DNA from 3 places in the Pseudomonas sp. RA_35y_Pfl2_P32 genome. Region 1 is predicted to be linked to each of the others. Evidence: predicted binding sites of a transcription regulator. Region 1 holds the regulator's gene; each other region holds the start of a gene.

The links. The regulator FliA, encoded in region 1, starts transcription of late flagellar genes. The targets are predictions, from matches to a motif close to CTAAAGTTTNNNNNNNNNNNGCCGNTAA.
Region 2: flgM (flagellar biosynthesis anti-sigma factor FlgM) is a predicted target of FliA. The motif match lies at 4,850-4,877, and genes of this name have one in related genera.
Region 3: AACY45_RS11325 (flagellar protein MotY) is a predicted target of FliA. The motif match lies at 7,578-7,605, and genes of this name have one in related genera.

What each region holds. Positions count from the first base shown of each region.
Region 1 covers NZ_CAXAQF010000023.1:88,958-98,778, reverse strand. The annotation lists gene flhA (flagellar biosynthesis protein FlhA) at 1-1,497, shown strand, start outside; gene flhF (flagellar biosynthesis protein FlhF) at 1,509-2,834, shown strand; gene fleN (flagellar synthesis regulator FleN) at 2,949-3,779, shown strand; gene fliA (RNA polymerase sigma factor FliA) at 3,776-4,516, shown strand; gene AACY45_RS22215 (chemotaxis response regulator CheY) at 4,682-5,053, shown strand; gene AACY45_RS22210 (protein phosphatase CheZ) at 5,076-5,864, shown strand; gene AACY45_RS22205 (chemotaxis protein CheA) at 5,879-8,092, shown strand; gene AACY45_RS22200 (protein-glutamate methylesterase/protein-glutamine glutaminase) at 8,144-9,286, shown strand; gene AACY45_RS22195 (flagellar motor protein) at 9,286-9,821, shown strand, end outside.
Region 2 covers NZ_CAXAQF010000032.1:2,467-12,287, forward strand. The annotation lists gene AACY45_RS24935 (sensor histidine kinase) at 1-138, shown strand, start outside; gene AACY45_RS24940 (glutamine synthetase family protein) at 370-1,611, shown strand; gene AACY45_RS24945 (MFS transporter) at 1,683-3,065, shown strand; gene AACY45_RS24950 (flagellar brake protein) at 3,127-3,873, opposite strand; gene AACY45_RS24955 (flagella synthesis protein FlgN) at 3,969-4,436, opposite strand; gene flgM (flagellar biosynthesis anti-sigma factor FlgM) at 4,485-4,811, opposite strand; gene flgA (flagellar basal body P-ring formation chaperone FlgA) at 4,964-5,725, opposite strand; gene AACY45_RS24970 (chemotaxis protein CheV) at 5,807-6,739, shown strand; gene cheR (protein-glutamate O-methyltransferase CheR) at 6,786-7,613, shown strand; gene flgB (flagellar basal body rod protein FlgB) at 8,044-8,451, shown strand; gene flgC (flagellar basal body rod protein FlgC) at 8,455-8,898, shown strand; gene flgD (flagellar hook assembly protein FlgD) at 8,914-9,639, shown strand; gene flgE (flagellar hook protein FlgE) at 9,671-9,821, shown strand, end outside.
Region 3 covers NZ_CAXAQF010000009.1:144,017-153,837, forward strand. The annotation lists gene argF (ornithine carbamoyltransferase) at 1-872, opposite strand, end outside; gene AACY45_RS11290 (molybdopterin oxidoreductase family protein) at 1,325-3,433, shown strand; gene grxD (Grx4 family monothiol glutaredoxin) at 3,531-3,872, shown strand; gene bfr (bacterioferritin) at 3,974-4,444, opposite strand; gene AACY45_RS11305 (bacterioferritin-associated ferredoxin) at 4,644-4,862, opposite strand; gene AACY45_RS11310 (peroxiredoxin) at 5,117-5,719, shown strand; gene rnt (ribonuclease T) at 5,795-6,469, opposite strand; gene pyrC (dihydroorotase) at 6,466-7,512, opposite strand; gene AACY45_RS11325 (flagellar protein MotY) at 7,669-8,577, shown strand; gene AACY45_RS11330 (argininosuccinate synthase) at 8,707-9,821, shown strand, end outside.

The DNA.
Region 1 (9,821 bases):
GGCCTGTTGATCCTGTTCATCAACCTGATCGGCGGTATAGCGGTGGGGATCTTCCAGCACGGCATGACCTTTGGTGATGCCGGTCGGGTGTACGCCTTGCTGACCATCGGTGACGGTTTGGTGGCGCAATTGCCATCACTGCTGTTGTCCACCGCTGCGGCGATCATGGTCACCCGTGCCTCGGGCTCCGAGGACATGGGCAAGCAGATCAATCGGCAGATGTTCGCCTCGCCCAAGGCCCTGGCCGTTTCGGCCGGCCTGATGGCGGTGATGGGCATTGTCCCGGGCATGCCGCACTTTGCCTTCCTCAGCATGGCGGCCCTCGCCGCAGGCGGCGCCTACCTGTTCTGGAAGAAGCAGAACACCCTCAAGGTCAAGGCCCTGGAAGAAGTCCAGCGCCAGCAGGAACTGCTGCCTTCGCCGGCGCGGGCCATGGAAACCAAGGAGCTGGGCTGGGACGACGTGACGCCGATCGACATGATTGGCCTGGAAGTCGGCTACCGCCTGATTCCCCTGGTGGATCGCAACCAGGGCGGGCAATTGCTGGCGCGGATCAAGGGCGTGCGCAAGAAACTGTCCCAGGACCTGGGTTTCCTGATGCCCACCGTGCATATCCGCGACAACCTCGACCTGGCGCCCAGTGCCTATCGCCTGACCCTGATGGGGGTGATCCTGGCCGAGGCGGAGATTTACCCGGACCGCGAACTGGCGATCAACCCGGGGCAGGTGTTCGGCACCCTCAACGGGATTACCGCCAAAGATCCGGCCTTTGGCCTGGAGGCGGTGTGGATCGAAGTCAGCCAGCGTTCCCAGGCGCAATCGCTGGGGTACACGGTGGTCGATGCCAGTACGGTGGTGGCCACGCACCTGAACCAGATTCTGTACAAGCATTCCAGCGAGCTGATCGGTCACGAGGAAGTCCAGCAGCTCATGCAATTGCTGGCCAAGAGCTCGCCAAAACTGGCCGAGGAGCTGGTGCCGGGGGTGTTGTCGCTGTCGCAGCTGCTCAAAGTGCTGCAGGCGCTGTTGGCCGAACAGGTGCCGGTACGCGACATCCGCAGCATTGCCGAGGCGATCGCCAACAATGCCGCCAAGAGTCAAGATACCGCCGCTTTGGTCGCGGCCGTGCGCGTCGGCCTGTCCCGCGCTATCGTGCAAAGCATTGTAGGCACTGAGTCCGAGCTGCCTGTGATCACCTTGGAGCCAAGGTTGGAACAAATATTGCTCAATAGTATTCAAAAGGCCGGGCAGGGCGCCGATGAGGGTGTCTTGCTGGAGCCAAGCATGGCCGAGAAGCTGCAGCGTTCGTTGATCGACGCGGCCCAGCGTCAGGAAATGCAAGGTCACCCGGTGATTCTGTTGGTCGCAAGTCCGGTTCGCGCGATGCTCTCGCGGTTCGGACGCCTGGCAGTCCCGGGGTTGCATGTGTTGGCCTATCAGGAAATTCCTGACAACAAGCAAGTGACCATCGTTGCGACAGTAGGGCCCAACGGCTGAGGTAGTGGTTTATGCAAGTTAAGCGTTTTTTCGCCGCCGATATGCGTCAGGCCATGAAGCTGGTTCGTGATGAGCTGGGCGCCGATGCCGCGATCATCGGCAACCGCCGCATCGCCGGCGGTGTCGAGCTGATGGCGGCCCTGGATTACAAGCTGTCGGCCCTGGCGCCGCGGGTGCCGAACATTGAGCTCGAGGACGAGCTGCGCAAGACCCAGTCGCGCATTGTCACCGCCCAGGCCGAATTGAGCTTGCGTGGGGAAGGCGAGGCGGGCGAACACGCCAGTCGCCAGCTGTTTGCCGGCCTGCCGCTGACCGCCGCCGAACCCTTGATCGAACCGACCCTGTCCGAGCCGCCACGTCCTGCCCCGGCGCCAGCCCCGGCGGCGGCCATCGACCCGCGTGCCTACGATTCGATGCGCTCGGAACTCAACGGCTTGCGCGAGTTGCTCGAAGTGCAACTCGGCTCCCTGGCCTGGAACCAACTGCAAGGCCGCCATCCGCAGCAGGCCAACCTCTGGCGCCGACTGCAGCGCATTGGCCTGTCCGGTCCGTTGTCCCGCGACCTTTTGGAACTGACCACCAGTATTGAAGAACCTCGCCAGGCCTGGCGCATGCTGCTGGCGCACCTGGCGCGGATGATCGTCACCCCCGAGATCGAACCCCTGGAAGAGGGCGGAGTGATTGCCATGGTCGGCCCGGCCGGCATGGGCAAGACCACCACCCTGGCCAAGCTGGCGGCGCGTTATGTGCTCAAGTACGGCGCGCAGAACATCGCCCTGGTGAGCATGGACAGCTACCGCATCGGCGCCCAGGAACAGCTCAAGACCCTGGGGCGCATCCTCAACGTGTCGGTGACCCACTTGGATCCGGGCCAGTCCCTGGCCCAGGCCCTGGACCCACTGCTGCGCAAGCGCGTGGTGTTGATCGACACCGCGGGCCTGCAGGCCAGCGACCCGGCCTTGCGCATGCAGCTGGAAAGCCTGGCCGGTCGCGGGATCAAATCGAAGAATTATCTGGTCCTGGCCACCACCAGCCAGAAGCAGGTGCTGACGGCCGCCTACCACAGTTATAAACGCTGCGGGCTGGCCGGCTGCATCCTGACTAAACTGGACGAAACGGCAAGTCTGGGCGAGGTCTTGAGCCTGGCGATCAGTCACGCATTACCGGTGGCCTATCTGACCGATGGGCCGCGTATCCCGGATGACCTGCATCTGCCGCGCCGCCATCAGTTGGTCAGTCGCGCCGTGAGTGTACAAATGCAGGAAGAACCCAGCGAAGAAGCCATGGCTGATATGTTCGCTGATCTCTACCACAGCCCGACCAAACGGGTCGGCTGAGGTAATAATGACTAGATTTGTATCTACATCGATGGCCTGCCATGCATTGTTCCCCAGGGAACGCGCAGCCAGTCATGTAGCCCGCGTCTAAGCAAGACAAGGTATAGAAAGCACATGGGCAGCATGCATCCCGTACAGGTGATCGCGGTGACCGGCGGCAAGGGTGGCGTCGGTAAGACTAACGTTTCAGTGAACTTGTCCCTGGCTCTGGCAGAGCTCGGCCGGCGCGTCATGTTGCTGGACGCCGACCTGGGGCTGGCGAACGTCGATGTGCTGCTGGGGCTGACGCCCAAGCACACCCTGGCCGACGTGATCGAGGGCCGCTGCGAACTACGCGACGTGCTGCTGCAGGGGCCCGGCGGGATTCGTATCGTGCCGGCGGCCTCCGGGACCCAGAGCATGGTGCACCTGAGCCCGGCCCAGCACGCGGGCCTGATCCAGGCGTTCAGCGACATCGGCGACAACCTCGACGTGCTGGTGATCGACACTGCCGCCGGGATCGGCGAGTCGGTGGTCAGTTTTGTCCGCGCTGCCCAGGAAGTGCTGCTGGTGGTCTGCGACGAGCCGACCTCGATCACCGACGCCTACGCCCTGATCAAGTTGCTCAACCGTGACTACGGCATGAACCGCTTCCGCGTGTTGGCCAACATGGCGCAAAGCCCGCAGGAAGGGCGCAACCTGTTCGCCAAGTTGACCAAGGTCACGGACCGCTTCCTGGATGTCGCCCTACAATACGTCGGAGCGGTGCCCTACGACGAAAGTGTACGCAAGGCGGTGCAAAAGCAGCGTGCGGTGTACGAAGCCTTTCCTCGTTCCAAGTGCGCCCTGGCCTTCCGCGCCATCGCGCAGAAAGTCGATACCTGGCCATTGCCCGCCAATCCGCGCGGGCATCTGGAGTTTTTTGTGGAGCGCCTGGTGCAACAGACGGCGGGTCCGGTGCTATGACAGCCACTGGCTACAACCTGTACAAGCAATCGGCGCGTGACGCGCAGTACGAGCTGATCGAGCGTTACGCGCCACTGGTAAAACGCATTGCCTATCACTTGCTGGCGCGTCTGCCGGCCAGTGTCCAGGTCGAAGACCTGATCCAGGCCGGGATGATCGGCCTGCTTGAAGTGTCGACCAAGTACGACGCCAGCAAAGGCGCCAGTTTCGAAACCTACGCCGGGATCCGCATCCGCGGGGCGATGCTCGACGAGGTCCGTAAAGGTGACTGGGCGCCACGCTCGGTGCACCGCAATACCCGCATGGTCAGCGACGCGATTCGCTCAATTGAAGCTAAAACCGGACGTGACGCTAAAGATCACGAGGTTGCGGCCGAACTCCAATTGAGTCTCGACGATTATTACGGGATTTTGAATGACACCTTGGGCAGTCGCCTGTTCAGTTTCGACGACCTGTTGCAGGACGGCGAGCATGAAGGGCTGCATGAGGATGGCGCGAGTGCTCATCTCGAGCCGTCGCGTGACCTGGAGGATGAACGCTTCCAGGCGGCGCTGGCGGACGCGATTGCCAATTTGCCGGAGCGTGAGCGACTGGTGTTGGCGCTGTACTACGACGAGGAGCTGAACCTCAAGGAAATCGGTGAGGTCCTGGGGGTCAGCGAATCGCGGGTCAGCCAGTTACACAGCCAGTGCGCAGCCCGTTTGCGGGGGCGTTTGGGAGAGTGGCGAGCGCGCTGACAGCAGTGTGGGGACACTGCGAACGACACCGCGACAGCCTTGGGCTGGCGCGGTCATCATCCGTTGTGCTCCAAACCGTCGTTGAGTGCTCTGCCTGTTGATTGAATGGCGTGCCCAGGTGCTGGGCGCGTTTAAGACTGCTTGGAGGTCGAATTGGACAAGAACATGAAAATCCTCATCGTTGATGACTTCTCAACGATGCGGCGGATCATTAAAAACCTGTTGCGTGACCTCGGGTTCACCAACACGGTCGAGGCAGACGACGGCACTACCGCCATCCCTGTGCTCAACAGTGGCAGCATCGACTTTCTGGTCACGGACTGGAACATGCCGGGCATGACCGGTATCGACCTGCTGCGCCACGTGCGCGCCAACGAAAAGCTCAAGCATTTGCCCGTGTTGATGGTGACCGCTGAAGCCAAGCGCGAGCAGATCATCGAAGCGGCCCAGGCCGGTGTTAACGGCTACGTGGTCAAGCCGTTCACCGCCCAGGCGTTGAAAGAGAAGATCGAGAAGATTTTCGAACGCATCGGTTGATGACTGGCGCCACGGGGGAGCTATGGAACAACGAGAGATTTCACAGGGCGATTTTGAATCGACCCTGAAAAAACACGCGGTCGAATTGGTCGAAAGCCTGGAAAAGGGCAAGTTCGGCGACGCTGTGCAACTGATCCATGAGCTCAACCAGACCCGTGACCGCGGCTTGTACCGGGAAGTGGGCAAGCTCACTCGTGAGCTGCACAGTGCGATCGTCAATTTCCAGATTGACCCGAACATGCCACAAGCCGAGGAAGTCTCGCAGATCACCGACGCCACCGAGCGCCTGGGGTATGTGGTCAAACTGACCGAAGCGGCGGCCAATCGCACCATGGACCTGGTGGAGAACAGCACGCCGCTGGTTAATGCCCTGGGGACCGATGCCCAGGCGTTGAGCGCGGACTGGGGGCGTTTCATGCGCCGTGAAGTGGGGGCTGAAGAGTTCCGTGAGCTGGCTCGGCGCGTCGATGGTTTCCTGAGCCGCAGCGCCAGCCACAGCCAGGTCGTGGCGGGCAACCTCAACGACATTCTGCTGGCCCAGGATTACCAGGACCTGACCGGTCAGGTGATCAAGCGCGTGACCCAACTGGTCACGGAAGTGGAGAGCAATCTGCTGAAACTGGTGCTGATGGCCAGCCAGGTCGACCGCTTTGCCGGCATCGAACATGACCGTGCAGCGATCCTCGCGGAAAAAAATCCGCAAAAACATCTGGCGCAGGGTGAAGGTCCGCAGATTCATGCCGATAAACGTGATGACGTGATGTCCGGTCAGGACGATGTCGACGATTTGCTTTCCAGCCTTGGATTCTAGGAGCACCCCTACACATGAGCTTCGGCGCCGATGAAGAGATCCTTCAGGATTTTCTGGTTGAGGCCGGCGAGATTCTGGAGCAACTGTCCGAACAACTGGTCGAGCTGGAAAGCCGACCGGATGATGCGGACCTGCTCAATGCAATTTTTCGCGGTTTTCACACTGTAAAAGGGGGCGCCGGCTTCCTCCAGCTCAACGAGTTGGTGGAGTGCTGCCACATCGCCGAGAACGTCTTCGACATCCTGCGCAAGGGTGAGCGGCGCGTCGACTCGGAGCTGATGGACGTGGTGCTCGAAGCGTTGGACGCGGTCAACGGCATGTTCAGCGAAGTGCGCGAGCGCGCACCGGTCACTGCCGCGACTGCCGAACTGCTGGCGGCCCTGGCGCGCCTGGCGGAACCGCAATCGGCCGACGAGGTGGCAGCGCTTGCGCCAGCCCCCGAGGAACCGGTCGCCGCCAGCGACGATGGCGACATCACCGATAACGAGTTTGAACAACTGCTCGACTCGCTGAATGCGGTCAAGGCGCAAGCCGAGGCGCCTGTGGTCCAGGCACCGGTAGCGGCGACCGGCAGTGATGAAATCACCGATGCCGAGTTCGAGTCGTTGCTCGACCAGTTGCACGGCAAAGGCCAGTTCGCCGTGGACAGCCTCTCGCCTCCGGTCGAGCCGGTTGCACCGGTGGTTGCGGCCGAAAGCAGCGACATTACCGACGACGAATTCGAAGCCTTGCTCGACCAGTTGCACGGCAAGGGTAACTTTGCCGTTGAAGCGCTGGAGTCGGCGATTGCTTCGGTTCCGGCAGCTGTCGCCCCTGAAGCGGCGGCGGTGGGCAGCGACCTGATCTCCGATCACGAGTTCGAATCCCTGCTCGACGAGTTGCACGGCAAGGGCACGTTCAGCCATGTCGCCGGCAATGCCGAGACCGCTGCGGTCAGTGCCGCGCCGGCTGCAGCGGTGGCGGCCAAAGCCGTGGCCCCGGCCGCCAAGGCACCCGTCGCCAAACCGGCCCCCGCCCGTGCCCAGTCTGCGCCACCGGCGGAAAAGCCGGCCAGCGAAGCCGAGACCACCGTGCGGGTGGACACCGCGCGCCTGGACGAAATCATGAACATGGTGGGCGAACTGGTACTGGTGCGTAACCGCCTGGTACGCCTGGGGCTCAACAGCGGCGACGAAGCCATGTCCAAGGCGGTGTCGAACCTCGACGTGGTGACTGCGGACCTGCAGACCGCGGTCATGAAGACCCGCATGCAGCCGATCAAGAAAGTGTTCGGGCGCTTCCCGCGCCTGGTTCGCGACCTGGCCCGCCAGCTCAAGAAAGAGATCAACCTGGAACTGGTCGGCGAAGAAACCGATCTGGACAAGAACCTCGTCGAGGCCCTGGCCGACCCGCTGGTGCACTTGGTGCGCAACGCCGTCGACCACGGCATCGAGTCGCCGCAGGAACGCGAAGCCGCGGGCAAGTCCCGGGGCGGCAAAGTGGTGCTGGCGGCCGAGCAGGAGGGTGATCACATCCTGTTGTCGATCTCCGACGACGGCAAAGGCATGGACCCCAACGTCCTGCGCGCCATCGCGGTGAAACGCGGGGTGATGGACAAGGACGCGGCCGAGCGCCTGAGCGACACCGAATGCTACAACCTGATCTTCGCCCCGGGTTTCTCGACCAAGACCGAGATCTCCGATGTGTCGGGGCGTGGCGTGGGCATGGACGTGGTGAAAACCAAGATTTCCCAGCTCAATGGCTCGATCAACATCTACTCGACCAAGGGCCAGGGTTCGAAGATCGTGATCAAGGTGCCGTTGACCCTGGCGATCATGCCGACCCTGATGGTCATGCTCGGCAACCAGGCCTTCGCGTTCCCGCTGGTCAACGTCAACGAGATTTTCCACCTCGACCTGTCGCGCACTAACGTGGTCGACGGCCAGGAAGTGGTGATCGTGCGGGACAAGGCCTTGCCGCTGTTTTACCTCAAGCGCTGGCTGGTCGCCTCCGCCGCTCATGAAGAGCAGCGCGAGGGCCACGTGGTGATCCTTTCGGTGGGCACCCAGCGGATCGGCTTTGTCGTCGATCAACTGGTCGGCCAGGAAGAAGTGGTCATCAAGCCATTGGGCAAAATGCTCCAGGGAACGCCGGGCATGTCGGGCGCCACCATTACCGGTGACGGTCGCATCGCGTTGATTCTCGATGTCCCGAGCATGCTCAAGCGTTACGCCACGCGGCGTATTTGATTCTGGTGGAGTGGGGCGCCTGGCGCCCCGTTGCGCCTATATGGAGTGTTTATGGCAGTCAAAGTCCTGGTGGTGGATGATTCCGGTTTTTTCCGCCGCCGCGTCTCGGAAATCCTTTCGGCGGACCCGAACATCCAGGTGGTCGGTACCGCGACCAATGGCAAAGAGGCGATTGATCAGGCGCTGGCCCTCAAGCCCGACGTGATCACCATGGACTACGAGATGCCGATGATGGATGGCATCACGGCGGTGCGGCATATCATGCAGCGCTGCCCGACCCCGGTGTTGATGTTCTCCTCGCTGACCCATGAAGGCGCTCGGGTCACCCTCGACGCGCTGGACGCCGGCGCGGTGGACTTCCTGCCGAAGAATTTCGAAGACATCTCGCGCAACCCGGAGAAGGTCAAGCAACTGCTGTGCGAGAAGGTCCACAGCATTTCGCGCAGTAACCGGCGTTTCAGTGCCTATCGGGCACCGACAGCGGTGGCGCCGACGCCGGTTGCGTCGCCGGCCCCAGCCCCTGCGCCGGTCAGCGGTTTTGCCGGCAGCAGCCCGGCACCCCGTCCGGCAGTGGCGCCCGCGCCAACCCGTGTTGCGGCAGCCGCGCCGTCGTCGCCCGCGCCCAAGCGCAAGGCCTACAAGCTGGTGGCCATCGGTACCTCCACGGGCGGCCCGGTGGCCCTGCAGCGCGTGCTGACCCAGTTGCCGGCCAACTTCCCGGCGCCCATCGTGCTGGTCCAGCACATGCCGGCGGCCTTTACCAAGGCCTTCGCCGAGCGCCTGGACAAGCTGTGCCGGATCAGCGTCAAGGAAGCCGAGGATGGCGACATCCTGCGTCCGGGCCTGGCCTTGCTGGCGCCTGGCGGCAAACAAATGATGATCGATGGCCGTGGTGCGGTGAAAATCCTCCCCGGTGACGAGCGTCTGAACTACAAGCCGTGCGTGGATATCACCTTCGGTTCGGCGGCCAAGTCCTACGGCGACAAAGTTCTGGCGGTGGTACTCACCGGCATGGGCGCCGACGGTCGGGAAGGCGCGCGCCTGCTCAAACAGAGCGGCAGTGCCATCTGGGCCCAGGATGAAGCCAGCTGCGTGATCTACGGCATGCCGATGGCCATCGTCAAAGCCAACCTGGCCGATGCCATCTACGACCTCGACGAGATCGGCAAGCACCTGGCCGAGGCGTGCCTCTGATGGATGTGCTGAGCCTGATCGGGATCATCATGGCGTTTGTCGCCATCATCGGCGGCAACTACCTCGAAGGCGGGCACCTGGGTGCCCTGGCCAACGGCCCGGCCGCCCTGATCGTGCTCGGCGGGACCCTTGGCGCGGCGCTGCTGCAGTCACCGATGAGCGCCTTCAAGCGTGCCATGCAGATTCTGGTGTGGATTTTGTTTCCGCCACGGGTCGACCTGGCGGGCGGCATCGATCGGGTCGTCAACTGGAGTCTGACCGCGCGCAAGGAAGGCCTGCTGGGCCTCGAGGGCGTGGCGGATGCGGAACCCGACAGCTATTCGCGCAAGGGCCTGCAATTGTTGGTCGATGGCGCGGAGCCGGAGGCGATCCGCAGCATCCTGGAAGTGGATTTCTACACCCAGGAAAGCCGCGACATCGAAGCGGCCAAGGTCTTTGAAAGCATGGGCGGGTACGCCCCGACCATCGGCATCATCGGCGCAGTGATGGGCCTGATCCATGTCATGGGCAATCTGGCCGATCCGTCGCAACTGGG
Region 2 (9,821 bases), on a different contig from region 1:
AGTGGCAGTACCGGCCTGGGTCTGTACTTTGCCGCGCGCATTGCGCAGCTGCACCAGCGCAACGGCGTGCCCGGGCGGACCGAAATCAGTAATGGCGGGCCTCTGGGTGGCGGGCTGTTCAGTCTCTATCTGCCTTGAGACCCGTTAAAACCTGCGTCCACAGAGTCTGACTGAGCTTTTCAGCGGTTGTGCTTGATATTCCGAACGGCTGAAGCCTATTTTGTGCGGGTTGCCGTAAACGGCCTACACAACAACAAGGATAGCGTCATGACGACCGATGGCCTGGGTTCTCTCGCACAGCGATTGACCGGCATTGATGAGATTGAATGTGTCACCCCGGACCTCAATGGGGTGCCCCGCGGCAAGGTGATGACGGCCGCAGGATTTCTTGAAGGGCGGCGGTTGCAGATGGCACGAGGGGTGTTGCTGCAATGCATCATGGGCGGTTACCCACCTGCGCGTTTCTACGGCAGCGACGACGGTGACCTCGCGCTCAATGCCGACCCGCAACAGATCCATCGTTTGCCCTGGAGTGCCCAACCTCGCGCACTGGCCATCTGTGATGCCGACGAGTTGAGCGGCGAAAATTCGCGGCTGTCGACCCGCGGCCAGCTCAAGGCCGTGGTTGCCCGCTATGCCGCGCGAGGCCTGGCGCCCGTAGTGGCGACCGAGATGGAGTTTTTCGTCTTCGCCCCCAATACCGACCCGACCCAACCTTTCCAGCCACCCATTGGCGTGGATGGACGTCGCGAAGACGGTCATTCGGCGTTCAGCATCAGCTCCAACAATGGCTTGCGTCCGTTCTTCAATGAGGTCTACACCTGCATGGCGGCGTTGGGGTTGCCGCGCGACACCTTCATGCACGAAATGGGCGTCAGCCAGTTTGAGATCAACCTGCTGCATGGCGACCCCTTGCTGCTGGCCGACCAGACGTTCCTGTTCAAGCACCTGCTCAAGGAAGTGGCGCTCAAACATGGCTTGACCGTGGTCTGCATGGCCAAGCCTTTGGCCCACACGGCCGGCAGCTCGATGCACATTCACCAAAGCGTGGTCGAGCTCGGCACCGGCCGCAACGTGTTCAGCAACGAGGCCGGTGAGCCAACGGCGATGTTCCGTCACTTCATCGGCGGCCAGCAGGCCGGCATGGCGGACTTCACGGCGCTGTTCGCACCGAACGTGAATTCCTACCAGCGCCTGTGCCATCCCTTCGCATCACCCAACAACGCCTGCTGGTCCCATGACAACCGCGCCGCCGGGTTACGCATTCCCGCCAGTTCGCCAGCGGCACGCCGGGTCGAAAACCGCCTGCCGGGCGCCGACGCCAACCCTTACCTGGCCATCGCCGCCAGCCTGGCCGCCGGGCTGCACGGTATCGAGCAGCAACTGGAGCCGACCCCGGCTATCCAGGGCGAATTCAGCGTGCCGGAAAGTTTGTCGTTGCCATGTACCTTGCACGCAGCTCTTGAACGTCTGAAACGTAGCCAATTGGCGAAGGAACTGTTCGGCATGGAATTCATCGAAGGCTACATCGCCTCGAAGACCATGGAGTTGACCAGCTTCTTTGATGAAATCACTCCCTGGGAACGGCGCGTTTTAGCCGCCCAGGCCTAACCGACCCGTCGCTGTCGGGCTATCGTTGACGATAGTCCGATCCTCACCGCAAGGAGCCGCTCGGAACGCCGATGCGCCAAATCTGGAAATCCTTTCGAGCACTGTATTTCGCCTCGCTGATGATGTTGATCGGCTCAGGCTTGCTCAGCACCTACCTGGCCCTGCGCCTGGCCGCCGACCAGGTCGACGGCCTGTGGGTCGGTGCGTTGATGGCCGCCAACTATTTCGGCCTGGTCCTGGGCGGCAAGATCGGCCACCGGTTGATTGCCCGGGTCGGGCATATCCGGGCTTATTCGGCCTGTGCCGGGATAGTCGGGGCCGCCGTGCTCGGCCATGGACTGGTGGACTGGCTGCCGGCCTGGCTGATTCTGCGGATGGTCGTGGGCCTGGGCATGATGTGCCAGTACATGGTCATCGAGAGCTGGCTCAACGAACAGGCCGACGCCAAGCAGCGGGGCATGGTGTTCAGCGGCTACATGATCGCCTCCTACCTGGGCCTGGTGCTGGGCCAGTTGATTCTGGTCATGCACCCGTCCCTGGGGCTTGAGTTGCTGATGCTGGTGGCCTTGTGTTTCGCCCTGTGCCTGGTGCCCGTGACCCTGACCCGGCGCATTCACCCCGCGCCCTTGCATCCGGCGCCGATGGAGCCGCGCTTCTTCATGAAGCGGGTGCCGCAGTCCCTCAGTACAGTGCTTGGCGCGGGGCTGATCGTCGGCTCGTTCTATGGCCTGGCGCCGCTGTATGCCTCCCAGCAAGGGCTGTCCACCGAGCAGGTCGGCCTGTTCATGGGTAGCTGCATCTTTGCCGGCCTGGTGGTGCAGTGGCCGTTGGGCTGGCTGTCGGACCGTTATGACCGGGCAGTGCTGATTCGCAGCTTCGCCATTTGCCTGGCGCTGGCGGCATTGCCCCTGGCGATCATGCCCAAGGTGCCGCTGGAGGTATTGTTCATCGCCGGTTTTGCCTGCTCGCTGGTGCAGTTCTGCCTGTATCCGCTGGCGGTGGCGTTTTCCAACGACCATGTCGAGGGCGATCGACGGGTGTCGCTGACCGCCATGTTGCTGGTGACGTACGGGGTCGGGGCGAGCATAGGGCCATTGGTGGCGGGGGTGCTGATGAAGTTTTTCGGCAGCCAGATGCTCTACGCGTTTTTCAGCTTCTTTGCCCTGGTACTGGTCTGGCGCATCCGACCAAAAGCGGTGACCAACCTGCATCAGGTCGATGACGCGCCCCTGCACCACGTGGCGATGCCGGACAGTATGTCCAGTTCACCACTGGTGGCTGCGCTCGATCCGCGGGTCGACGAGCAGGTGGTGCAGGACCAGATGCAGAATGGTGCCAGCCCTGAACCGGAGCCTGATCCGGAGACCGAAGCGGGTACCAAGGCCGAACAGACGGATACCGATCCACCGCCGGACGATGAGCACCCCCACACGTTCACCGGGGCCAGGCCTTGATCTGAGGGCAAAAAAAACGGGCAGTCACCGCAAGGGGCTGCCCGTTTTTTTGCCTAGCGAATCAGAAATCGTCTTTGTCGAAACGCCGGGCTTCACGCTGCAGTTGATAGACAAAACGCTCGACCTGGCGCTGCACCAGGCCGCTCATGTTGTGAAAGCGAACACCGGCGAAGGTGGTGTCGATCCGCTCTTCGTGATGCAGGTAACGCAGCTCCACCGAGGTGCTCATGCTGCCGAAGGGCAGGGCGGCCAGGAAACGGTCGTAGACCTGGCCCAGTTGCAGCCCGCTGGTAATGTCGCCATCAAAACGCAGCTTGCAGCCGGTGGCGGAGATGTCCAGCAGCTTGCCGTTCAGGGGCACCTTGAGCTTCTCGCCAGCCAGTTCGATATTCACCAGTTGCGCCAGCTTCAGGGCTGCACGAAAGGCATTGCGGCGCTGGTGGTAGACCACCTCGTCGGGCAGTGTACCGCGGTAGCAGCGACCACCGTTGGATTCGTCGATGGCCAGGGTGCCGCTGCTCTCCCAGGCGATGCGCACGCCTTCGTGAAAGCCTTCGATCCGGAACGGTTCGCCCGCCAGCAGGAAGCGCTCGCCATCGCGCGGGATCATTTCGTCGAGGGCGATCATGTTGCTTTCGCGATCGACGTCCACCAAGTAGCTCTGGAAACGCTGGCTGCGCTCATGGAACGTGATGATCAGGGGATCATGGCTCTCTTGCAGCATGCGCAGGGTGCTGGCGATTTCCAGAGGTGTCGTGAGCACTTTCGGTGGCTGCGGAGTATCTTCCGCGCTTGAGGCATTGAACACGGTTTATCACTCTCCAGACAGAATACGGTCACACGCAATGGCTGGCATTCTGCCAGTATGTTTCGCGCCTTGATAGAGCGCGCTCAGTGGCGGGGTCAAGCCTGGCTGAGTGGGCGCGGCTTCACGAGCATGGCGGTTGAGCCGCGAGCGTCATAAAGGGTGGGGGACTCGCCGCCATTGAGAATTCTCAACTGATGGGCGGTGGAGGCTTGTTGCACCTGGATCGAGCGACCGTTGTGCGCGTTGGCGCTCTGGCACTCGTTAAGCAGATGATTAAGCGCTTCGCTCTGGGCCAGCAGTTGCGCGCCAAGACTGGACTGGGCGGCAAGCTGTTGCAGGCCACTGCTGTCGGTCGGCAGGTTGAGGCTGGCGAGTATTTCGCTGCGTCGGCGACCATGCTGGTCGAGCAGGACGATCAGGCCTTGCTTGCTGGCCAGGATCTGCTCCAGCCGTTGCATGTCGCGACCGTGCAGCGCCAGGGATTCTTGCCCCAGCAAATCGAGCAACTGTTGAGCTGGCTCAAGGTCGTCGGTGATCAGTTGCAGTAGATTGTTATCGTGCATGGCTGGCCTTGGGTTTTAAGCGTCCAAAAGCCTGGCGCAAGCCTGGGGCTAGCGCTGGGCTTCGAAGTTGAGCAGTTTGCTGGCGACGCGGTTGCTGTCGACTTTATAGCTGCCATCGGCAATCGCGGCCTTCAACTCGGCCACACGGGCTTTGTCGACTGCGGGCTGATCGCGCAGCGTGTCGCTGATCTTCTGCAACTGCTGGGCCTCGTTGCTGAAGTGGACCGATTCCCCACTCTGGCTGGTCGCGACCTGTTGGGACTGGGTCGACAGCGGCGCGGTTTGAGCGGCGTCAGCAGATTCCTGGTTGGCGCTGGTGCGCGTGCTGCTGGTGAGCGTGGGGGAGCTGTTCAAACGGCTGAAATCGATAACCATGATGCAAAAAACCTCTGGGAATTTGGACGCTTGCCATGTTTTCGGCCAAATCGCGAAAAACTTTAGGCTCATTTCTCGATGAGCACGGGCGCGTCGGCATTTGCCCTGCGTGAGGCACAGTTTAGGGAGTGGCTCGCAGCTGCGCCAGTTATCTACATGGCCACTTCCACCTGGCCGGGGGCTATGACCTGGGCCTTGATCACCCGCTGGGAGTTCAGGTTCTTGACCCGAATCTGTTGATTCATACCGCCATTGGCCAGGGCTTCCCCGGGCATTCGCACGCTGAGGGTACCACTGCGGGCCGTGATCACCACATGGTCGCCCTTGCGCACCACTTCGGCCTGCTCCAGGTGCACCAGGGTAATGACCTGGTCATTGACCATTGGTCGGACAATTTTTTGCCCAATTGCCTGGTCGACGCTGGTCAGGTACCCCTGGTTGATCAAGCTGATGTCGCGTTCACGCAGGATCACATCCGCCGGCTCGATGATTCCAGCACGCTTGAGCGGGCGAGTGCTGGTCACCACCTCACGGAACAGCCGGACTTGCGCGGGCACGAACACGGTCCAGGGCGAGGCGCCGTCGCAACGAACCTTCACCGTCACCCGGCCCACCGGCTTGGCCGGGCTCTCCAGGGAGGCTGTCAATTCCTTGTCGCAGGTGGGCAGGCGCAGGCGGGGATCGAGTTGCTTGACCTCGATCTCATAACGGCCTTCGGTTTGGCTGGACGCCAGATAGTCTTCAACAGTGAATTCAAGAAAGCCCTGAGTGACGCCGATAAGTAGATCAGGCAAGGTAAGCGGATCTGCAAGGGCAGGGCTGCCAGCGTTGAACAGGCACGCCGTCGCAGCCGCGCCGAGCAATCGGCGGCAGGTTGAAGTCAGGCGTCGGAAAAATGTCGTGTTCGCGTTCATAGCGGTTAAAAAGCAAGCGCCGTGCCGTTTAGTGATGAATGTGCGTCGCAACACACTTAGCGTTGGTGTAGGGGGCTGGGCATGGCTGGAGTAATGGATTCGGTAAACCAGCGCACACAACTGGTAGGGCAGAATCGCCTGGAGCTGTTGTTGTTCCGTCTCGACGGTCCGCAGCTCTATGGCATCAATGTGTTCAAGGTTCGGGAAGTGCTGCAATGCCCGAAATTGACCCTGATGCCCAAATCCAATCCTGTCGTGTGCGGTGTGGCAAGTATTCGGGGCGCAACCATTCCGATCATGGACCTGGCAATGGCCACGGGGGCGGGCGGGTTGCAGGACCAGAGCAATCCCTTTGTGATCATCACCGAGTACAACACCAAGACCCAAGGGTTCCTGGTGCGCTCGGTCGAGCGGATCGTCAACATGAACTGGGAGGAGATCCATCCGCCACCCAAGGGCACGGGCCACGATCACTACCTGACGGCGGTGACACGGGTCGATAATCAGTTGGTGGAAATCATCGACGTCGAGAAGGTCCTGGCCGAAGTGGCACCGGCACCGGAAGCGATTTCCGCCGGGGTGGTGGATGACGAGACGCAACACAAGGCGCTGTCGTTGCGGGTGCTGACGGTCGATGATTCGTCGGTGGCACGTAAACAGGTTTCCCGTTGCCTGCAGACGGTGGGGGTCGAGGTCGTGGCGTTAAACGACGGCCGGCAGGCGCTGGACTATCTGCGCAAGCTGGTGGAGGAGGGCAAGAAGCCGGAAGAGGAATTCCTGATGATGATTTCCGACATCGAGATGCCGGAAATGGATGGCTACACCCTCACGGCCGAGATCCGCAACGACCCGCGCATGCAAAAGCTGCACATCATCCTGCATACTTCGTTGTCAGGCGTGTTCAATCAGGCGATGGTCAAGAAAGTCGGTGCCGATGACTTCCTGGCCAAGTTCCGTCCTGATGACCTGGCATCCCGGGTAGTCGACCGGATCAAAGCAGCAGATATCAGCTAGGTGGCCTTTGCCCCTGGCGATCAACACGATTTTAGAGGCGGCATCTTTGTCTACGGGTAATTTGGATTTCGAACAGTTCCGGGTCTTCCTGGAAAAAGCCTGTGGCATTTTGCTCGGTGAAAACAAACAGTATCTGGTCTCGAGCCGTCTCAACAAACTGATGGAACAGCAAGGCATCAAGTCGTTGGGTGAACTGGTCCAGCGCATCCAGGTCCAGCCGCGCGGTGGTTTGCGTGAGATGGTCGTGGACGCGATGACCACCAACGAAACCCTCTGGTTTCGTGATACTTATCCGTTTGAAGTGTTGAAGAACAAGGTCTTGCCCGACGCGATCAAGGCCAGTCCCGGCCAGCGTCTGCGGATCTGGTCGGCGGCCTGTTCGTCGGGGCAGGAACCCTATTCGCTGTCGATGTCGATCGACGAGTTCGAGCGGACCAACATGGGCCAGTTGCGGATGGGGGTGCAGATTGTCGCCACCGACCTTTCCGGGACCATGCTGACCAACTGCAAGTCCGGCGAGTATGACAGCCTGGCGATTGGCCGCGGTCTATCGCCTGAGCGCCTGCAACGTTACTTCGACCCGAAAGGGCCGGGGCGCTGGGCGGTCAAGGCACCGATCAAGAGCCGGGTGGAGTTCCGCGCGTTCAACCTGCTGGACAGCTACGCCGGCCTGGGCAAGTTCGACATCGTGTTCTGCCGCAACGTGTTGATCTACTTCTCTGCTGAAGTGAAGAAGGACATCCTGTTGCGCATTCACAGTACGCTCAAGCCGGGTGGGTACCTGTTCCTCGGTGCGTCCGAAGCCCTCAACGGCCTGCCGGATCATTACCAGATGGTCCAGTGCAGTCCGGGGATCATCTACCAGGCTAAGTGATGGTCAGGTGGCAAAAAAGCGGGAGTCCTCAGAGGCTAATGCCGATCAGTTAAGGAGAAACGCCCCCCCCTATGTGGGAGCGAGCTTGCTCGCGATGGACGTGAACGATAACGCGTAAATGAATAAATACGCGGCGCTTTCAAGTCCATCGCGAGCAAGCTCGCTCCCACAATAGACGGCGTCGCTTAACTGATCAGCATTAGTCCTCAGAGGCTCCCGTTTTTTATCGTGCTGCACAATCCTTGTAGCAAGCCTGTCGAGCCGCCCAGGGCGGCAGAAAAGCGGCAGGTGCCGGAAGACGCTTGCCGCTTTTCTGGCATTGCCGCCTTGCCGCTGTCGGCCAGGGCCCCTGTTTGCGGGGGCGGGCAAGCTGGCACGGGGCTTGCTTTGAACCTGTTACGAAAAATCAGGTCACCCAAAGGTTTCCGACATGAGCATCAGCTTCGATAAAGCGCTCGGTATCCACCAACAAGCCCTCAGCTTCCGCGCCCAGCGTGCCGAAGTGCTGGCCAATAACATCACCAACGCCGACACGCCGAACTACAAGGCGCGGGATCTGGATTTCTCCGCGGTCCTGGCCGCCCAGGCCGACAAGAGCAAGAACGGCAGCTTCGCCTTGAACAAGACCAACAGCCGTCATATCGAAGCCCAGGGCCTGAGCAGTGGCGACGAGTCGTTGCTGTACCGCACGCCGATGCAACCGTCGATCGACCAGAACACCGTGGACGCCCAACTGGAACAGGCCAACTACGCCGAGAACTCGGTGAACTTCCAGGCCAGCTTCACCTTGCTCAATAGCAAATTCAAAGGGCTGGTAGCAGCCCTGCGCGGAGAGTAATCCATGTCCCTGTCCAGTGTTTTTAATATTGCCGGTAGTGGCATGAGTGCCCAGACCACGCGCCTCAACACCGTGGCCAGTAACATCGCCAACGCCGAGACCGTCTCGTCGAGCATCGACCAGACCTACCGCGCCCGGCACCCGGTGTTTGCCACCCTGTTCCAGGGCGGCCAGTCGGGCGGTGGTGACTCGTTGTTCCAGAACCAGGATGCGGCCGGCCAGGGCGTGCAAGTGCTGGGCGTGGTCGAGGACCAGAGCAATCTGGAAGCCCGTTACTTGCCGAACCATCCAGCAGCTGACCCCAAGGGATACGTCTACTACCCCAACGTCAACGTGGTTGAAGAAATGGCCGACATGATTTCCGCCAGCCGTTCGTTCCAGACCAACGCGGAAATGATGAACACCGCCAAGACCATGATGCAGAAGGTCCTGACCCTCGGTCAGTGATAAGGGGCAGCTTTGATGAGTGTTACCGATTCCACCAGTGGCCTGAGTCTCAACGACATTCTTGCGAACTCCAAGACCACCGTCAGCAACACCAGCAATGATGGCCTGGCCGCCGCTGCCGGCAGCAAGACCGGCAAGAACGAGCTGGGCAAGGACGCGTTCCTGCAACTGCTGGTGACCCAGCTGAAGAACCAGAACCCCCTCGACCCGCAGGACAACAGCGAGTTCGTCGCCCAACTGGCGCAGTTCAGCAGCCTGGAAGGCATCACCACCCTGAACTCCTCGGTCAACAACATCTCGAGCTCGTTCAAATCGTCCCAGGCCCTGCAGGCGTCGTCGCTGGTGGGCCGTTCGGTGGTGGTACAAACCGGTTCGGCCTATGTCGACAGCACTAAGAGCATGACCGGCTCGGTGGTCATCCCGGCCTCGGTGGCCGGCACCACGGTGACCATCAGCGACAAGGACGGCAAGGCGGTGAAAACCATCGAGCTGGGCAGCCAGGCCCAGGGCAACGCCAGTTTCGTCTGGGACGGCACCAACACGGCGGGCGAGAAAGTCGACCCGGGTACCTACACCTTCAAGGCCAGTGCGCAGATCGACGGCAAGGCCACTGACCTGATCACCTACCTGCCGGCGACCGTCAACAGCGTGACCCTGAGCCAGACCGGCGGCGAGATGATGCTGAACCTCGCCAACATGGGCTCCATCGCCCTGTCCAAAGTACAGACCATTGGTCTATAGAGCCGGCTAGCGCGGCAACAAGGAGTGGAATATGTCTTTTAATATCGGCCTTAGCGGTCTCTATGCGGCCAACAAACAACTGGACGTTACCGGCAACAACATTGCCAACGTCGCCACCACCGGCTTCAAATCTTCCCGCGTGGAGTTCGAAGACGTGTACGCGGCAAGCAAGCTGGGTAACG
Region 3 (9,821 bases), on a different contig from region 1:
TGCGCGTGCAGGCGGTTTTCTGCCTGGTCCCAGGCCACCGAGCGGCCGTCGTCGAGCAGGTCAAGGCTGATTTCTTCGCCACGGTGGGCAGGCAGGCAGTGCATGAACAGAACGTCTTCGGCCGCCAGGTCAAGCAGCGCACGGTTGACCTGGTAGGGCGCAAACAGTTTGAGGCGCTTGGCGGTTTCTTCTTCCTGGCCCATGGAGGTCCAGACGTCGGTGCTCACCAGGTGGGCGCCACGCACGGCATCCTTGGGGTCGCGGACGATGGTCACGCGATCGCCGGCTGCTGCCACGAATTGCGGGTTCGGCTCGTAGCCCTCGGGGCAGGCGATGCGCAACTGGAAGTCGAACTGGATGGCCGCTTCTATATAGCTGTTGCACATGTTGTTGCCGTCGCCGATCCAGGCCACGGTCTTGCCCTGGATCGAACCACGATGCTCAAGGAAGGTTTGCATGTCGGCCAGCAATTGGCATGGGTGCAGGTCATCGGACAGGCCGTTGATCACTGGCACGCGGGAGTTGGCGGCGAATTCGGTCAGGGTGCTGTGGGCAAAGGTGCGGATCATCACCGCGTCGAGCATGCGCGACATGACGATGGCGCAGTCGCCAATCGGCTCGCCACGGCCCAGTTGGGTGTCGCGCGGCGAGAGGAAGATGGCCTGGCCGCCGAGCTGGATCATGCCGGCTTCGAACGACAGGCGAGTACGGGTCGAGGACTTCTCGAAGATCATCCCCAGGACGCGGTTTTTCAACGGCTCGAACAGTACGCCGCGGTTACGCAGGTCTTTGAGCTCAATGCCTCGACGGATCACGCTGACCAGCTCTTCGGGCGTGCAATCCATCAGGGAGAGAAAGTGCCTTGCGCTCATCATTGACTACCTTTTGCAACGGACCGCAGATACTCAAAGCCTTGTTTAATTTAAAAAACGGGCGAGACCTGCGGCGTAAGCCGCACGGGGCGACGAAATAGGGGAAGGCGCAATATTGACATTAAATGTCGCGTCTTACCAATAGGCTACGGTGTTTAGGGGATTTCAGAGGGGCTACGGGGAGACCGCGGTAGCGCTTTTGAAGCCTGTTTCCTGACAGCAGCAAGCCCTTTGTACACTGCCCCCGCGCGCCTTGGCAATCGAGGGCAGCGCACCGGCGGGCGTGGCGGTCGTTTTTTGCCCTGCCGATCGCCAGGTAGCAGGGCGCTATCGGTAGGCCTGATGGCCGTCGATTCACAAGACGAACGTCGCTGGTGCAGTGGTCGGACTCGGCCCATAGTTTGACTCCCGCAACCGCGCCCTGGTTGCCTCGAATACAACAGAGACTGGCCATGACCAAGACTCTCACTCACCGTGCGTGCCACCTGTGTGAAGCCATCTGCGGCTTGACCATCGAAACCACCGCCAGCGACAGCGCCGGCCTGCAGATCACCTCGATCAAGGGTGACCCGTTGGACAGCTTCAGTCGCGGTCATATCTGCCCCAAGGCGGTGGCGTTGCAGGATATCCAGAACGATCCCGATCGCCTGCGCCAGCCCATGCAGCGCGTCGGTAACGAGTGGCAAGCGATTGGCTGGGACGAGGCGTTTGCCCTGGTCGCCGAGCGCCTGGCGACAATTCAGGAGCGTCATGGGCAGAACGCGGTGGCGGTGTATCAGGGCAACCCCAGCGTGCATAACTACGGGCTGATGACCCACAGCAACTATTTTCTCGGGTTGCTGAAGAGTCGCAATCGTTTCTCGGCGACGTCCGTCGATCAGTTGCCCCATCACCTGACCAGTCACTTGATGTACGGCCACGGGTTGCTGCTGCCGATTCCAGACATCGACCACACCGACTTCATGCTGATCCTGGGCGGTAATCCGCTGGCGTCCAACGGCAGCATCATGACTGTGCCGGATGTGGAAAAACGCTTGAAGGCGATCCAGGGGCGTGGCGGCAAAGTGGTGGTGGTCGACCCGCGACGCAGCGAGACGGCAGCGATGGCCAACCAGCATGTGTTTGTCCGGCCAGGGGGCGATGCGGCGTTGCTGTTCGGTGTGCTCAATACCCTGTTCAGCGAAGGCCTGGGCCGCGACAGTCATCTGCCAGTGGATGGGCTGGAGCAGGTGCGCCAGGCGATTGCTTCGTTCGATGCCGAGGCCATGAGCCCGTTGTGTGCGGTGCCGGCCGAGCAGATCCGTCAATTGGCGCGGGATTTTGCCGCTGCGCCGACGGCGGTCTGTTACGGGCGCATGGGGGTTTCGACCCAGGCCTTTGGCACCTTGTGTCATTGGCTGGTGCAGTTGATCAACCTGGTCACCGGCAACCTGGACCGGGTCGGCGGGGCGCTGTGCACCGAGCCGGCGGTTGATCTGGTGGCGTCGACCTCGGGTGGGCATTTTAATCTGTGGCAAAGCCGGGTCTCCGGGCGGCCGGAATACGGCGGTGAGTTGCCGGTGTCGGCCCTGGCCGAAGAAATGCTCACGGGCGGCGAAGGACAGATTCGCGCACTGATCACGGTGGCGGGCAATCCAGTGTTGTCGACACCCAATGGCCGGCAACTGGAGCAGGCGCTGGACGGGCTGGAGTTCATGGTCAGCATCGATCTGTACATCAATGAGACCACGCGCTACGCCGACCTGATCCTGCCTTCGACATCGGCATTGGAAAACGATCACTACGACACCACGTTCAATATGTTCGCGGTGCGTAATGTCAGCCGCTTCAACCGGGCGATCCTGCCCAAGCCGGAGGGCGCGCTGCATGATTGGGAAATTTTCGTCGGCCTGGCCAAGGCCTTTGCGGCCAGGACGGGCAAGGCGCTCAAGCCGACGATGCCGCCGGCACAGATGATCGACTTTGCCTTGCGTGCCGGTCGCTACGGTGATGCCTCTGAGCACAAGCTGTCGGTGGCCAGCCTGTATGATCATCCCCATGGCGTTGATCTGGGGGCGCTGAAGGCCAATCTGGGGCCGCGCCTGAAAACGGCCAACCAGCAGGTGCAAGCGGCGCCAGCAGCGATTCTCGCGGATCTGCAGCGCTTTGCCGCGTTGCAAGCGCCGGCGGCGGATGAGTTGTTGCTGATTGGCCGGCGCCATGTGCGCAGCAATAATTCGTGGATGCACAACTACCACCGCCTGGTGAAAGGCAAGCCGCGCCATCAGTTGTTGATGCACCCGGACGACCTCGTCCAGCGCGGGCTCAGCGATGGCCAGCGGGTGCGCGTCAGTTCGCGGGTCGGTCAGATCGAAGTCGAGGTGCTGGCCAGTCTCGAGATGATGAAGGGCGTGGTCAGCCTGCCTCACGGTTGGGGGCATGCCCGGCCGGGGGTGCAGATGGGTATCGCCACGGCGCAACCGGGGTCCAGCGCCAACGACCTGACGGATGAACGTCAGCTTGATGAGTTGTCGGGCAACGCGGCGCTCAACGGCGTGCCGGTGACGGTGGCAGCGGCCTAGGCATGTCTGTCGGGGAGACCGAGCATCGCGCCGGTCTTTCCGTTACAATGCGCCACCGTGCCGACAACTGAGTCGGAAAGTTCAGCCGAGGTGCTTCATGGATATCATCGAAACTATTAAAGAGCAGATTGCCAACAACACCATTCTGCTTTACATGAAAGGCTCGCCGAATGCCCCACAATGTGGCTTCTCCGCGAAAGCCGCGCAGGCCGTCATGGGCTGTGGTGAGAAGTTCGCTTACGTGGACATCCTGCAGAACCCGGAAATCCGCGCCAACCTGCCAAAATACGCCAACTGGCCAACCTTCCCGCAGCTGTGGGTTGGTGGTGAGCTGGTCGGCGGTAGCGACATCATGACCGAAATGGCTGCCGACGGTTCGCTGCAGGCGACCATCAAGGCGGCTGTGGAAAAAGCTGCTGCTGGCAAGACCGAAGCCTAAGTGGTGTAGGCGCTGGCTTGCCAGTGAACCCCCGCTGCGGATAAAAAAGCCCCGCCTCTCGATAAGAGGGCGGGGCTTTTTTAATAGGCGTTAACTTAGCGTTATTCACCCATCTGCGATTGCAGGTAGTTCTCGATACCCACTTTATCGATCAGGCCCAGTTGAGTTTCCAGCCAGTCGATATGTTCTTCCTCGGACTCGAGAATGTCTTCGAGTAGTTCACGGCTGCCGAAGTCGCCAACAGTCTCGCAGTGGGCGATGGCGGTTTTCAGGTCGGCGTGACCGGTACGCTCGATGCGCAGGTCACACTCGAGCATTTCCTTGGTGTGTTCGCCGATGTGCAGCTTGCCCAGGTCCTGGACGTTCGGCAGGCCTTCGAGAAACAGGATGCGCTTGATCAGCTTGTCCGCGTGTTTCATCTCGTCGATGGATTCTTTGTACTCGTGTTTGCCCAGCTTGTTCAGGCCCCAATCTTCATACATGCGGGCATGCAGGAAGTACTGATTGATTGCGACCAGCTCATTGGCAAGGATCTTGTTGAGATGCTGGATGACTGTGACGTCGCCTTTCATGATGGGGGTCCTGTCCTTAAGTGCGGTATATAAGGCAGAGTCTGAGCCTGCAACTTCTTAGTGTCAAACCTAAGTTATTGAATAATATATGAAAATTAATCGGAATAAGAGTGTTTGTATTCCGCATCCTGGCGCTAAGCGATTGAATTACAGGCATAAAAAAACCGGACACTAAGTCCGGTTCTTCAAATTGGGTTTTTCAGGCTACGGAAAATTCCACGGGAAAGGGAATCGCAGCCTGGCTCATCTGCAGGTCGGCGAGGGTTTCGCGGACCACCTGCTTGGCAAGGCAGGCGCATTTGCCGCATTGGCTGGCAACGCCGGTGGCTTCACGCACCTCACGGTAGCTGCAGCAACCTTCGTAGATTGCATCGCGGATCTTGCCGTCGGTGACGCCAGTGCAGAGGCAGACATACATAGAGTGAGAACCTATCGCGGGTTATGGCTCAATTGCGATGGATCTTAATGTTAACGAGAATGATTGTCAAAGTTGTTTCCGGGCGTCGTGCAACGGATCACCTCCGGTCTGACGAACGGCTGCATGGCAACAGGTCAAAAACGCAGTGTATGATGGTCGGTCTTTGCGAACGGTAGCCGGTTCACGAAGCTGTCGTTTACCGACGGCAGACTGGACCGATACCCTTCTTCACGCACTACACCAGGAGATATCCAATGAGCGTACTCGTAGGCAAACAAGCCCCTGACTTCACCGTACCGGCCGTACTCGGCAATGGCGAAATCGTTGACAGCTTCACCCTGTCCTCGGCCATCAAAGGCAAATACGGCCTGGTGTTCTTCTACCCGCTGGACTTCACCTTCGTTTGCCCGTCCGAGCTGATCGCTCTGGACCACCGCATGGCTGACTTCAAGGCGCGCAACGTGGAAGTGATCGCCGTGTCGATCGACTCGCACTTCACCCACAACGCCTGGCGTAACACCCCGATCAATGCCGGCGGCATCGGTCAGGTCCAGTACATCATGGCTGCTGACATGAAGCACGACATCGCCAAGGCCTACGACGTTGAATCCGAAGGCGGCGTGGCTTTCCGTGGCGCGTTCCTGATCGACGACAAAGGTGTTGTCCGCTCGCAGATCGTCAACGACCTGCCACTGGGCCGTAACATGGAAGAGCTGATCCGTCTGGTCGACGCGCTGCAGTTCCACGAAGAGCACGGCGAAGTTTGCCCGGCCAACTGGAAAAAAGGCGACAAGGGCATGACCGCTTCGCCAGAAGGCGTTGCCGCTTACCTGTCCGAGAACGCTGGCAAGCTGTAAGCCACGCGCCTCAGGCACAAAAAAACCGGCTCAAGTGGCCGGTTTTTTTATGGGTCAGGAAAAACCTGCGACCGATCAGTCGTTGAAGTCTTCCCAGCCCCCCATTTGTTTCCAGCGGTTGACGATGCCGCAGAACAGATCAGCGGTCTTCTCGGTGTCGTAGCGAGCCGAGTGGGCCTCGCGACCGTCGAAGTCGATGTCTGCTGCCTGGCACGCCTTGGCCAGCACGGTTTGACCGTAGGCCAGACCGGCCAGCGTCGCGGTGTCGAAGCTGGAGAACGGGTGGAACGGGTTGCGCTTCATGTCCAGGCGCGCCACGGCGGCATTGAGGAAGCCCAGGTCGAAACTGCTGTTGTGGCCGACCAGGATCGCCCGTTTGCAGCCATTGGCTTTCAACGCCTTGCGCACGCCGCGGAAAATGTCGGTCAGGGCCGTCTCTTCACTCACGGCCATGCGCAGTGGGTGATCGAGCTTGATGCCGGTGAATTCCAGCGCCGCGGCTTCGATGTTGGCGCCTTCGAACGGCTCTACACGGAAGAAGTAGGTGTGGTCCGGGAACACAAAACCCTTTTCGTCCATGGCGATGGTGGTCGCGGCGATTTCCAGCAGGGCGTCAGTGGCACAGTTGAAACCACCGGTTTCAACGTCAACGACGACTGGCAGATATCCTCGAAACCTGGCTGCCATCGGGTGGCGCGAACCGCCGCCACCTTGACCTTCCTGTTCGTCGTCGTAATGGACTTCACTCACGCGTGTTCCTCCAGCAGGCGCCAGCGCAGTTTTTCACCGGCGCGCAGCGGGATGACAGTCAGCTCGCCGAACGGCAGGCTGGTTGGGGCGGTCCATTCTTCGCGGACCAGGGTAATGCGATCGGTGTTTGCCGGCAGGCCGTAGAAACGCGGGCCGTTGAGGCTGGCGAAGGCTTCGAGCTTGTCCAGCGCGTTACGCTGTTCAAACGCCTCGGCATACAGCTCGATCGCGGCATAGGCGGTGTAGCAGCCGGCACAACCACAGGCGGCTTCCTTGGCGTGCTGGGCATGGGGAGCCGAGTCGGTGCCGAGGAAGAACTTGTCGCTGCCACTGGTGGCGGCATCCAGCAGGGCGACCTGGTGGGTGTTGCGCTTGAGGATCGGCAGGCAGTAGAAGTGCGGGCGAATCCCGCCAACCAGCATGTGATTGCGGTTGTACAGCAAGTGGTGCGCGGTGATGGTCGCGCCCACATTGGCCGAAGCCTCCTTGACGAACTGCACGGCATCGCCGGTGGTGATGTGTTCGAACACCACCTTGAGCGTTGGAAAACGCTCGACCAGCCGACGCATGTGCTCGTCGATGAAGATTTTCTCGCGATCGAAGACATCGACGTCGCCGCGGGTGATTTCACCGTGGATCAGCAAGGGCATCCCGACTTCGGCCATGGCCTCGATCGCTGGGAAGATCTTGTCGATGCTGGTGACACCCGAGTCCGAGTTGGTTGTCGCGCCGGCTGGGTACAACTTGGCGGCGTGCACGAAACCGCTGGCCTTGGCGGTGCGGATTTCGTCCGCGGTGGTGCGGTCGGTCAGGTAGAGCACCATCAGCGGTTCAAAGCGGCTGCCGGCCGGGCGCACAGCGAGAATGCGCTGGCGGTAGGCGTCGGCTTCAGCGGCATTGCGCACCGGTGGTACCAGGTTGGGCATGATGATCGCGCGACCAAAGGTGCGCGCGACATCCGCGACAGTATTGGGCAACGCAGCACCATCGCGAAGATGAATATGCCAGTCGTCGGGACGCAGCAGGGTCAGGCGGTCGGACATTGGGGATTCCAGGCGGGTCAAACTCATGGGAATGCTACCGGAAAAGACTCTTGCAGGCACTCGCTATCAAGTTTTGTCGGACGTAACCGATATCACTAAGGTATGCCGTAAACATGTGTATCGGTCTTTTTGTTGCAGAAGTCAGTGGAGCCTCCCGTGCGCCAGCGTTATCTAGCCTTGCTCAGTGTGTTCGCCAGCCTTCCTGCCATGGCACTCACTTTCCAGACGCGCCTGGAGAGCACTGAGTGGAAGGTCGAGGGCGACAAGTTCGAATGTCGTCTGGCGCAACCGATCACCGGTTTTGGTACGGGTGAGTTCGTGCGGCGCGCGGGTGAGCAGGCCACCTTTCGGCTCAAAGCCTATAACCCGATGCTGACCGGTGGCTCGGCGACCTTGCTGGCGGCGGCGGCACCCTGGCAGCCAGGGCGCGGGGACATCAACCTGGGTTCGGTCAGGCTGGGCAGTGGCGAGGTGCTGTTCAACAGTTCTCAGGTACAGGCTGGGCGCCTGATCGGTGGTTTGATGGAGGGCCGCAGTCCATTGATCCGGCATTCGGCATCCGACGGCCGGGTGTCGGAAGTACGCTTGCTGCCCATCAGTTTCGGTAAGGCCTACGCCGATTACCAAGGTTGCGTGGCCAAGCTGCTACCGATGAATTACGAGCAGGTGAAGCAGGCCGCGGTGGGTTTCCCTGGGGGTGGAATCGAACTCGATGCACAGGCGAAAAGCCGCTTGCAAGCCATGTTGAACTTCATGAAAGCCGATCCGACGGTCAATCACATTCAAATCGACGGCCATTCGGATAACAGCGGCAATCGCCTGACCAACCGAGACCTGTCGCGGCGCAGGGCGCTGGCCGTAATGGAATACCTCAAGGCCAACGGGGTCCAGGAGTCACAGGTGACCCTGCGCTTTCACGGCGAGCGTTATCCAGTGGCGCCCAATAGCAGTGCCGCCAACCGGGCGAAAAACCGTCGAGTCAGCGTGCAACTCGAGCGGCTCGAGCCACCGGCCAATCCTGCCCCTCAAGTCAGTTCCGCAAGCAGCGCGGCAGCGACCTCCTGACCCCGTCGAAATCGTCGCTCGCTCGACATAATCTGTCGCTTCGTCGTCATAAGCTGTCGCGCCTCTGTAATTTATCCGCTCGCAGCGTTAGACTTATCGGCTTTCCGTAGAACCCCGTGGAGTGATGGCATGGCGGACGTAAACAAGGTCGTTCTGGCGTATTCCGGCGGCCTGGACACTTCGGTGATCCTCAAGTGGCTGCAGGATACTTATAACTGTGAAGTGGTGACATTCACCGCTGACCTGGGTCAAGGCGAAGAGGTCGAGCCGGCTCGCGCCAAGGCACAAGCCATGGGCGTCAAAGAAATCTACATCGACGATCTGCGCGAAGAATTCGTGCGCGATTTCGTGTTCCCGATGTTCCGTGCCAACACCGTCTACGAAGGCGAGTACCTGCTGGGTACTTCCATCGCACGTCCGTTGATCGCCAAGCGCCTCATCGAAATCGCCAATGAAACCGGCGCTGACGCCATTTCCCACGGCGCCACCGGCAAAGGCAACGACCAGGTTCGTTTTGAACTGGGTGCCTATGCCCTCAAGCCAGGGGTAAAAGTCATTGCCCCGTGGCGTGAGTGGGACCTGCTGTCCCGCGAGAAGCTGATGGACTACGCCGAGAAGCACGCGATCCCGATCGAGCGCCACGGCAAGAAGAAATCCCCGTACTCGATGGATGCCAACTTGCTGCACATCTCCTATGAAGGCGGCGTGCTGGAAGATACCTGGACCGAGCACGAAGAAGATATGTGGAAATGGACCGTCTCCCCGGAGAATGCTCCTGACAAACCACAATACCTGGAGCTGACCTACCGTAACGGCGACATCGTGGCACTGGACGGCGTCGAAATGACCCCGGCCACCGTGCTGGCGACCCTCAACCGTATCGGTGGCGAACACGGTATCGGTCGTCTCGACATCGTCGAGAACCGTTATGTGGGCATGAAGTCCCGTGGCTGCTACGAAACCCCAGGCGGTACCATCATGCTGCGCGCTCACCGGGCGATCGAATCGATCACCCTGGACCGCGAAGTGGCTCACCTCAAAGACGAGTTGATGCCCAAGTACGCCAGCCTGATCTACACCGGCTACTGGTGGAGTCCTGAGCGTCTGATGCTGCAACAGATGATCGACGCTTCCCAGGTCCACGTGAATGGCGTGGTTCGCCTGAAGCTGTACAAGGGCAACGTGATCGTCACCGGTCGCAAGTCCGACGAGTCGTTGTTCGACGCCAACATCGCCACCTTCGA